Regions from separate parts of the Streptomyces altiplanensis genome, predicted to be linked through region 2. Evidence: riboswitches for the same ligand, from Rfam matches in the RefSeq annotation. Region 2 holds a riboswitch; each other region holds the start of a gene.
The links. Region 2 has a riboswitch for cyclic di-AMP ahead of ACWD0Y_RS22115 (M23 family metallopeptidase). Riboswitches for the same ligand answer to the same signal wherever they lie in the genome.
Positions count from the first base shown of each region.

Region 1: it holds a riboswitch for cyclic di-AMP, as region 2 does, so the genes downstream of both, ACWD0Y_RS28420 (M23 family metallopeptidase) here and ACWD0Y_RS22115 (M23 family metallopeptidase) in region 2, are expected to answer to the same signal.
Region 3: it holds a riboswitch for cyclic di-AMP, as region 2 does, so the genes downstream of both, ACWD0Y_RS10520 (transglycosylase family protein) here and ACWD0Y_RS22115 (M23 family metallopeptidase) in region 2, are expected to answer to the same signal.
Region 4: it holds a riboswitch for cyclic di-AMP, as region 2 does, so the genes downstream of both, ACWD0Y_RS18645 (M23 family metallopeptidase) here and ACWD0Y_RS22115 (M23 family metallopeptidase) in region 2, are expected to answer to the same signal.

Region 1 covers NZ_JBSFUB010000086.1:13,557-15,749, reverse strand. Annotated here, with positions in the region: gene ACWD0Y_RS28420 (M23 family metallopeptidase) at 33-998, opposite strand; cyclic di-AMP (ydaO/yuaA leader) riboswitch at 1,001-1,175, opposite strand; gene ACWD0Y_RS28415 (alpha-galactosidase) at 1,551-2,193, opposite strand, start outside.
Region 2 covers NZ_JBSFUB010000052.1:32,663-34,855, forward strand. Annotated here, with positions in the region: gene ACWD0Y_RS22110 (GntR family transcriptional regulator) at 1-79, opposite strand, end outside; gene ACWD0Y_RS22115 (M23 family metallopeptidase) at 250-1,089, opposite strand; cyclic di-AMP (ydaO/yuaA leader) riboswitch at 1,103-1,272, opposite strand; gene ACWD0Y_RS22120 (M16 family metallopeptidase) at 1,501-2,193, opposite strand, start outside.
Region 3 covers NZ_JBSFUB010000015.1:89,721-91,913, reverse strand. Annotated here, with positions in the region: gene ACWD0Y_RS10525 (transglycosylase family protein) at 1-797, shown strand, start outside; cyclic di-AMP (ydaO/yuaA leader) riboswitch at 1,065-1,235, shown strand; gene ACWD0Y_RS10520 (transglycosylase family protein) at 1,239-1,967, shown strand.
Region 4 covers NZ_JBSFUB010000039.1:14,825-17,017, forward strand. Annotated here, with positions in the region: gene ACWD0Y_RS18645 (M23 family metallopeptidase) at 1-1,093, opposite strand, end outside; cyclic di-AMP (ydaO/yuaA leader) riboswitch at 1,105-1,251, opposite strand; gene ACWD0Y_RS18650 (DUF2332 domain-containing protein) at 1,509-2,193, shown strand, end outside.

The sequences.
Region 1 (2,193 bases), on a different contig from region 2:
GTACTGGAGCGTTCAGTCCGGCCCGGGACGGGTCAGACGGTGACGCCGTGGCCGCGCAGGTAGGCCAGCGGGTCGACGTCCGAGCCGTAGCTGGGGCCGGTCCGGATCTCGAAGTGCAGGTGCGGGCCGGTCGAGTTGCCCGTGGAACCGGAGAGGCCTATCTGCGTGCCGCCGCCGACGCTCTGGCCGGAGGAGACGGACAGCGAGGACAGGTGGGCGTACTGCGAGTACCGGCCGTCGTCGTGCTTGATGACGACCTCGTTGCCGTACGAGCCGCTCCAGCCCGCGGAGACGACGGTGCCGGCACCGACGGCCTTGACCGGGGTGCCGCTGGCCGCGGCGAAGTCGACGCCCGTGTGGTAGCCGCTGGACCAGCTGCCGCCGGCGGCGCGGTACGGGGTGGTGACGCTCGCGGAGACCGGGGCGGTGAAGCCGGATCCGGTGCTCTGCGCGGCGGAGGCGGAGTTCACGGAAGTGGACTCCGCGGCCTTGGCCTCGGTCTTGACCTCGGCCTTGGGGGCGGCGGCCTCGGCCTTGGGCGCGGCAGGCGCCTCGGCCGCAGGCTTCGCCTGCTTCGCGGGGGCCTGCTTCACGGGGGCCTGCTTCGCCGGGGCCTGCTTCGCGGGCGCCGACGCCTTGGCGCCGATGGTCAGCTCCATGCCCGGCAGGATCAGCGAGGGGTTGCCGCCGACGACCTCACGGTTGTCCTCGTACAGCTTCTGCCAGCCACCGCGCACGTTCTGCTCTTCGGCGATCTTCGACAGGTAGTCGCCGGAGACCACGGAGTAGATCTTGGTGCTGGTCTTCTTCTGCGGCGTCGCCTTCTCGGACACCGCGGCGGCGGACGCGGCGGCCGGGGCTGCGGCCTTCTCCGCGGCGTTCGCACCGGTGGCGGTGATCAGGGGAAGTGCGAGTACGGCTCCGCCCGCTCCCGCGGCGACAATTCCGCGAGTGATCGAGTTGGACCTCGGGCGGCGGTGCTTACCCTTTGCGGGCATGGAACATTCCTCTCCGGCGCCTACGAGGTGAGCTGTCGGGTTCGGGCTGGAGATGCCCGGCCGCGCTGCTGCGCGACTTCACCCCAAGCCGGTCCGGACGCACGAGACGTCCGGATCACCGGCGTACTTACCTGGGTCCCCCGCTCCTGCCAACGCGTGAGTGAGTGAGTGCGGATTCCGGGAGGTGGCAGGATTCGGCGGTCCACCCGGATTGCGGTGACCGTAAGCCGACGGGGCTCCCCCGTACAAGCCGGTCCATTCACACGGACATTGGCTGACGGGAATTCACCACGGAATTCCCGTCACCCTCCGTGGATTACGGATCTTTACACACCGCCCGTGAACTGGCATTTGCACACGGAGCTTCGCCACGTACTGTCACGAATATGATCCTGCTCACCAGCTGCCTCTGCCATTTCCCGGCCCCACAAAGGAAGTTGTCCCGGAATCGCCCGTTTCGCCCCAAATGCAACTCATCCCCCTGACCGGGGACCGCAAGGGCGGGGAAAGGGAAGCGGGAAGGACACGGGACGAAGAAAGAAGGAGCAGGGCTCAGACCCTCCTCAGCCGGAAGACCGCGGCATCGAGATCACCGCGCAGCGCGGTGCGCAGTCCCCGGTGGAGCAGTACGGAACCCCGGTGCACGGCCGAGGTGTCCAGGCAGGCGTACGCCGCGTCCGGGTCGAGCCCGCGCAGGCGCAGCGGAGGCTGCTGCTCGCCGTAATGCTGGGCCTGGAGCCAGGCGAGGACGACGGTGTCGTCCCCGCGTACGTACTGGACCGCGCTGAGCCCGCCCTCGGGCGCCCGCAGCCGGTACAGCTCGCCGTGCTGCACGACCGGCCGGATCTCCTTGTACAGGTCCACCCACTCGCGCGCCTCGGCGATCTCGTCCTCGCTCCACCCGGCCAGGTCGCCGCCGATGCCGAGCACCCCCGCCATCGCGCTCACGAAGCGGAAGCGCAGCGAACTGACCCGCCCGTTGAGCTGCGTGTTGGGGCTGTCGGTGACCCAGGCGGCCATCGCCCGCGCCGGGTGCAGCTGGCTGAAGCCGTGCTGGATGGCGAGCCGGTCCAGCGGGTCGGTGTTGTCGGAGGTCCACACCTGGTCGGTACGGGAGAGGATCCCGAGGTCGATCCGGCCGCCGCCCCCCGAACAGGACTCGAAGGCGACGTCCGGATGCGCGGCCCGCAGCCGG
Region 2 (2,193 bases):
GCCGGCTGCCCCGCTCGAAGACGCCGGAGACGATGTCGTCACGGATCGCCGTGCATACCGATTGCGCGGGAATGCGCATGAGCGGACCTCCGCCTTGTCCCCCGCGAAACGCGGTCGATTGACACCTGTTCGGCGACTCTATTGCAGCGGTGCGCAATTTCCGACGGGCGGCGGGAATTCATGGATATCTTTTGGCCAACGCCGAAGGCCCCGGCGGGAAGCCGGGGCCTTCGGGAAAACCGGGGTGCGTCAGACGTTCACGCCGTGCGCGCGCAGGTACGCGACCGGGTCCATGTCGGAGCCGTACTCGGGAGACGTACGGGCCTCGAAGTGCAGGTGCGGGCCCGTCGAGTTGCCGGTCGAACCCGAGATGCCTATCTGCTGGCCCGGGGCGACGGCCTGGCCGACGGAGACGCCGATGGACGACAGGTGGCCGTACTGCGTGTACGTGCCGTCGTTCATCCTGATGACGATGTTGTTGCCGTACGCCCCGCCCCAGCCGGCCTCGACGACGGTGCCCGCACCGACGGCCACGACGGAACTGCCGGACGCGGCGCGGAAGTCGATGCCGGAGTGGCTGCCGGAGGACCAGAGCGAGCCGCCGCTCTGGTAGCCGGTGGTCACGACGGAACCGGCGACCGGAAGGGTGTAGGCGGTGAGGCGCTCGCGCTCCGCCGCACGGGCGGCACGCTCCTCGGCCTCGCGCTCCTCGCGTTCCTCGCGCTCCTTCTCGGCCTTCGCCTCGGCCCTGGCTTCCGCCTTGCGCCTGGCTTCCGCCTTGCGCTCCGCCTCGGCCTTGCGCTCGGCCTCCGCCTTGTCGGCGGCGTGCTGCTGCGCCTCGGCCTGGGCGGCGATCCGGTCGGCGAGGGAGTCGCCGATGACGAGGGCCTCGGTCAGGCCGGTCGCCTCGACGGAGTGGGCCGCGTCGGCGCCGGCACCGGAGCCGGCGGCGAGGGCCGGAGAGGCCAGGCTCCCGATGGCGCCGGTCGTCGCGAGGGTGGCAACGCCCGCGAGGTTCGCGCTCCTGCGCGTCAGACGGCCCGGACGGCTCGGACGACGGTGCTTCCCGGTGGCACGGGTGAACGCCATGGAGTGGCTGGTCCTTTCCTTCCTTCTCGCCTACCGGGTTAGCTGACGGGTTCGGAGCAGGAAGGTCTCCTACGGACCCCTCTCCGTACGTGCGCACGGAAGGACGTCCGATTCACCCCAGGGACGGTTTGGGTCCCCGGCTCCCCAGGCTCGCGCCTGACGGGGACTCGGCGATGACTGCCCGGTGCCGCGGATGCGGCTCACTGCTGACGGACAGCCGGACCGACGCTAAACGGGAGATCTTTCAATCACCAAAAAGACATCGCACTTTGTAACGCACCCCACAGACCAGAAAGGCAACTCCGCAACAAAACGGACATACACAAAGGACCCCGGCGGCCTGTCGGCCACCGAGGTCCCTCTACCTCCCGTTTTGAGGGAGTTGCGCAATCGGCTCGGACGGGCGGACCGTCAGCCGGCGACCACCGTCACGTCACCGATGCCGAGCGCCCTGACGGGCTCCTCGATCTGCGACGCGTCCCCGACGAGGACCGTGACCAGACGGTCCTCGGGGAAGGCGCTGACGACCGCCGCGGTGGCCTCCACCGTGCCCGTCCCGGCGAGGCGGGCGTACAGCTGGGCCTGGAAGTCGTCCGGCAGGTGCTGCTCGACCTGGTCGGCGAGCGTGCCGGCGACGGCGGCCGCCGTCTCGTACTTGAGCGGTGCGACACCCACCAGGTTCTGCACGGCGACGTCGCGCTCGGCGTCGGTGAGGCCCTCGGCCGCGAGGGTGCGCAGCACCTTCCAGAGGTCTTCGAGCGCCGGCCCCGTGGACTCCGTGTCCACCGAGCCGCTGATCGCCAGCATCGACGCGCCCGACCCGTCCGGCGCGGAGCGCAGCACCTGGCCGAAGGCGCGCACGCCGTACGTGTAGCCCTTCTCCTCGCGCAGGACGCGGTCCAGGCGGGAGGTGAGCGTGCCGCCCAGGCAGTACGTGCCGAGGACCTGGGCCGGCCAGACGCGGTCGTGCCGGTCGGGGCCGATCCGGCCGATGAGCAGCTGCGTCTGGACCGCGCCGGGGCGGTCCACGATGACCACACGGCCCGTGTCGTCGGCCGTCACCGGCGGTACGGGGCGGGGCTCGGCGGTGTCGCCCTTCCACGC
Region 3 (2,193 bases), on a different contig from region 2:
CCGACCTCGCCAGCCGCTCCCAGCAGATCCAGGTGGCCGAGAAGGTACTGGCCGCACAGGGACCGCAGGCGTGGCCGAGCTGCGCGCTCATCTCGGGCCTGACGGAGGGTGAGGACGCCGGGCCGAGTGGCGGCGCGACCGCCGAGCCGGATGCCGCACCGAAGACCGGCTCCAAGACCGGCTCCAAGACCGGCTCCAAGACCGGCTCCAGGACCGGGACGCCGAAGAGTTCCACGGCTCCGGAGGCTTCCTCGGACGGAAAGGCGGCCGGAGCCGAGAAGTCCGCCGAGCCGACGGCGCCCCCGTCGGCCGACGCCGCCGATGCCGCGGAGGCCACCGCCGACGCCGAGACGTCCGACGCGCCCGCCCGTGAGGCCGCTGAGGCCACCCCCGGGAAGAGCGCCTCCACGGGCAAGCACCGCGGCGAAAAGGCCCGGGAGGACGCGGACGCCATAACTGGCGACTCGGGCATCGAGCGCGAATCGGGCCGCCACGCCTCGCGAGGTGACGGTCCGACACGCGACGCGGTCGGCACGGCCGGTGAGCAGGAAGCGGGAGCGGACACGGACGCAGGCGCGGACGCGGACGCGGGCGCGGACGCGGACGCGGGCGCGGACGCGGACAAGGGCAAGGACAAGGACAAGGACTACACCGTCCGCACCGGCGACAGCCTCTGGGACATCGCCGACGCGCATGACGTGCGCGGCGGCTGGCCGGCGCTCTACGCCGCGAACGAGAAGACCGTCGGGTCCGATCCGGACCTCATCGTCCCTGGCCAAAGCCTCGATCTGAACTGAAAACGGGGGCAGTTCGGGCCGCTATGTCCGCATTGGAGACAGTGAGACATGGATCTCTTTGCCTCATATCACGCGGCCGGCCCGAACGGTCCGTCAGTCTCGCCTCTGACCTGCGCGGATGGGGGTCGGGCGGGGGCGCGAATGGGCGATATTTCCGTGATGCTCCTCTTTGAACATCGAGGGCTCATGTGTTTACGGTCGAACCGCTCGCCATCGCGGGCCCCGTCGACCGTCACGCCGAATCCTGCCGTCGGTCGGGGGGAACCGACGCGTAAAGCGCCGTAGGCAGGAGCGGGGGACCCAGGTAGGCGCCGGGCCCGGACGTCGGAAGACGGACGGAACCGGCTTGGGGTTAAGGCGCGCGACGCAGGTCGCGCGGCCGGGCACTCATTGGCCCGAACCCGACAGCTCACCTCGTAGGCGTCGGTGAGGAGATGTCGCATGCTGTTTTCCGGCAAGGCCAAGCACCGTCGTCCGTCGAAGGCCGTTCGTATCGCCACGTTCGCCGGCATCACCGGCGCCGCTGTCGCCGTCCCGCTGATGGGCGCGACGTCGGCCTCCGCCGCCTCCGTCGAGACCTGGGACGCTGTCGCCCAGTGCGAGTCCGGCGGCAACTGGTCCATCAACACGGGCAACGGTTACTACGGCGGCCTGCAGTTCTCCGCGTCCAGCTGGGCCGCCGCCGGCGGCACGCAGTACGCCCCCACCGCCGACAAGGCCTCCAAGGCCCAGCAGATAGCCACCGCCGAGAAGCTCCTCGACATGCAGGGCCCGGGTGCCTGGGCCTGCGCCGGCGCCGGCGGTCTGACCAACGACGGCGTCGACCCGGGTGTCGACACCTCCGGCTCCTCGCAGCAGCAGGCGCAGCCGCAGAAGGCCGCGCCCCAGCCGCAGCAGACGCAGGAGCAGGCCGCCCCGCGCGCCGCCGAGCAGCCCGCCTCGCGCAGCGAGGTCCGCTCCGCGCCGAAGGCCGAGACCGCGAAGCCCGCCGCCCCGAAGGTCATCGAGAAGGGCGACGGCGAGTACAAGGTCAAGTCCGGCGACACCCTCGGCAAGATCGCCGAAGCGAAGAAGGTCAAGGGCGGCTGGGAGAAGCTCTTCGAGCTGAACAAGGACATCGTCGACGACGCCGATGTCATCTACGCGGGCCAGCAGCTGCACCTCAGCTGACCCGTTTCCCCCGGAGCACCCCGGTCCGGCGCGCTTCCCCCGTGCGCGCCGGGCCGGGGTTTCCTCTTTTCCCTTACTGATCAGTAGACCGGAACGCCGTTCCGCACATCCAAGAGTTACGTCCGCTATTGCGGGTATTCGGGCCTCTTCTTGTCCCAGGGGGCGGGCGAACGGCCGATCGACGCCCCCGGGCCGGTTAGGCTCTTGTCGCAAGGCCAAAGTGACC
Region 4 (2,193 bases), on a different contig from region 2:
CCGGGTCGATACCGGCGCCGCCGGGCGTGTGCACTTCGAGGTGCAGGTGGTCTCCCGTCACATTGCCGGTGGCGCCCACGCGGCCGATGACGTCGCCCGTTCCGACCTCTCCGGAGGTGACGGTCATCGAGGAGAGGTGGCAGTACCAGATCTCCGTGCCGTCCGGGAGCTCCAGGACGATGCGGTAGCCGTACGCGCCCGACCAGCCCGCCGACTTGATGGTGCCGCCGTGCACGGCCTTGAGCGGCGTGCCCTTCGGGGCGGCGAAGTCCAGGCCGGTGTGGTGGCCGGAGGACCACATCGAGCCGGACTGGCCGTAGGTGGAGGTGAGCGTGTACGACGAGAGCGGCATCGAGTAGCTGGCGGCCAGCTTGGCGAGCCGCTCCTGCTCGGCCTTGCGCGCGGCCTCTTCCTCCGCCTTCCGCTTCTCCTCCTCGGCCTTCCGCTTCTCCTCCTCGGCCTTGGCCTCCGCCGCGCTCTGCTGCTCGGCAGCCTCGGCCGCGGCCTGCTCGGCGGCCTTCGCCTCGGCGGCCACCTTGGCCTCGGTGTCGGCGGCGTCCTGCTGCTGCTCGGCCTGCTGGAGGATGCGGGCGCGCAGTGCCTCGCCCGCGTCGGTGGTGCCCTGCTGCGCGTCGGCGGTGGAGACGCCCGCGGTGGTGAGCGGGGCGGCGGCCAGGATCGCCTGGCCCGCCGTGCCTGTACCCGCCTGGCCGCCGGAGCCCGAGCCGGAGTCCGAGTCGTCGGACATCAAGGCGCCTATGCCGGGAAGGGACTTGGCGTCGGGCAGCGAGTCCGCGATCGCGTCGGGAAGGGAGATCGAGACGGCCGGCTTGTCCTGCGCGGTGGCTATGCCCCCCGCACCGACCGCGGCGATGACGCCGACGCCGAGAACGGTGGAACTACGGCCGATTCCACCGCGCTGCTTGGCGACGCGATGACGGCCGCGCACGGGACGGATGGACTCCTCGGTGGGATTCCACTCTTCCCAGGTTCCCTCCGCGCCACCGGGAATGGCGGCGGCGTTCGGTACGTTCGGTACCTCGTACCCGTAAGAGGGCAGGGTGGCTTCGGGGGCAGGCCTGTTGGACGCCACGGAGGCGTGCTCCTTTCCTTCCTTCTCGCCTACCGGGTTAGCTGACGGGTTCGGAGCAGGAAGGTCTCCTACGGGCTCCTCGTAGGTACGAAGGAGTCCGATTCACCCCAAGGAACGTGGTTCCCCGGTTCCCTTGCGGAATTCGGCGCGTGCGCACGGTGTCGCCTCTTGCGACGACTGGGACGACCGCGCTGCGTTATCGAACGTTAATAGACACCAGGTCCGCTTTCCAAGCTGTTCCAGTTGATCGTTAACGATATTGGCCTGAACCAATCACCACACAAGTGGTCACAGTAGGGCGAGTTGACCTGCCCCCGATCGGCACTCTGAAACCTCGTCTTCATGACGGTTCGTCAATTGTTATGCGCAGTGGTGTCTTACGACTACACAGCGTCGTGGGCCTAGTTTCGTCACCATGGTTGTCAACAGCACGCGGTCCGTGGCCGGCCGCTACCGCGAGTTCTCCGCACAGCAGGCGCACGGCGTCTCCCCCGTCTACGCCGAACTCACCGCCCGCATCAGCGAGGACGAGGACCTCTGCGCCCTCATCGCCGCCCTGCCGCCCGGCAACAAGCAGCAGCCCAATCTCCTCCTCGCGGCCGTCCGCTTCCTCGGCGGTCCCTACGAGCGGTGGGCGCCCTTCCGCGCCTGGACCCTGGCCCACTGGGACGCCGTACGCGCCGTCGTGCTGACCCGCTTCACCCAGACCAACGAGCCCGCCCGCTGCGCCACCCTGCTGCCCCTCCTCGCCGCGCTCCCGCAGCCCCTCGCCCTCATCGAGGTCGGCGCCTCCGCCGGCCTGTGCCTCCACCCCGACCGCTACGCCTACCGCTACGACGGCGGCGCCGTCCTGGGCTCCTCCCCCGTCACCTTCGACTGCCGCACGGAGGGCCCCGCGCCCCTGCCCACCGCGCTGCCCGGCATCGCCTGGCGCGCCGGCATCGACCTCAACCCCCTCGACACCACCGACGAGGACGACGTCCGCTGGCTCCAGTCACTGATCTGGCCTGGCCGCGCGGAGCGCCCGCGTCAGCAGCTCGCCGCCATCGAGGCCGTACGTACGGCGCCCCGCCCCCGCATCGTCCGCGGCGACCTCGTCG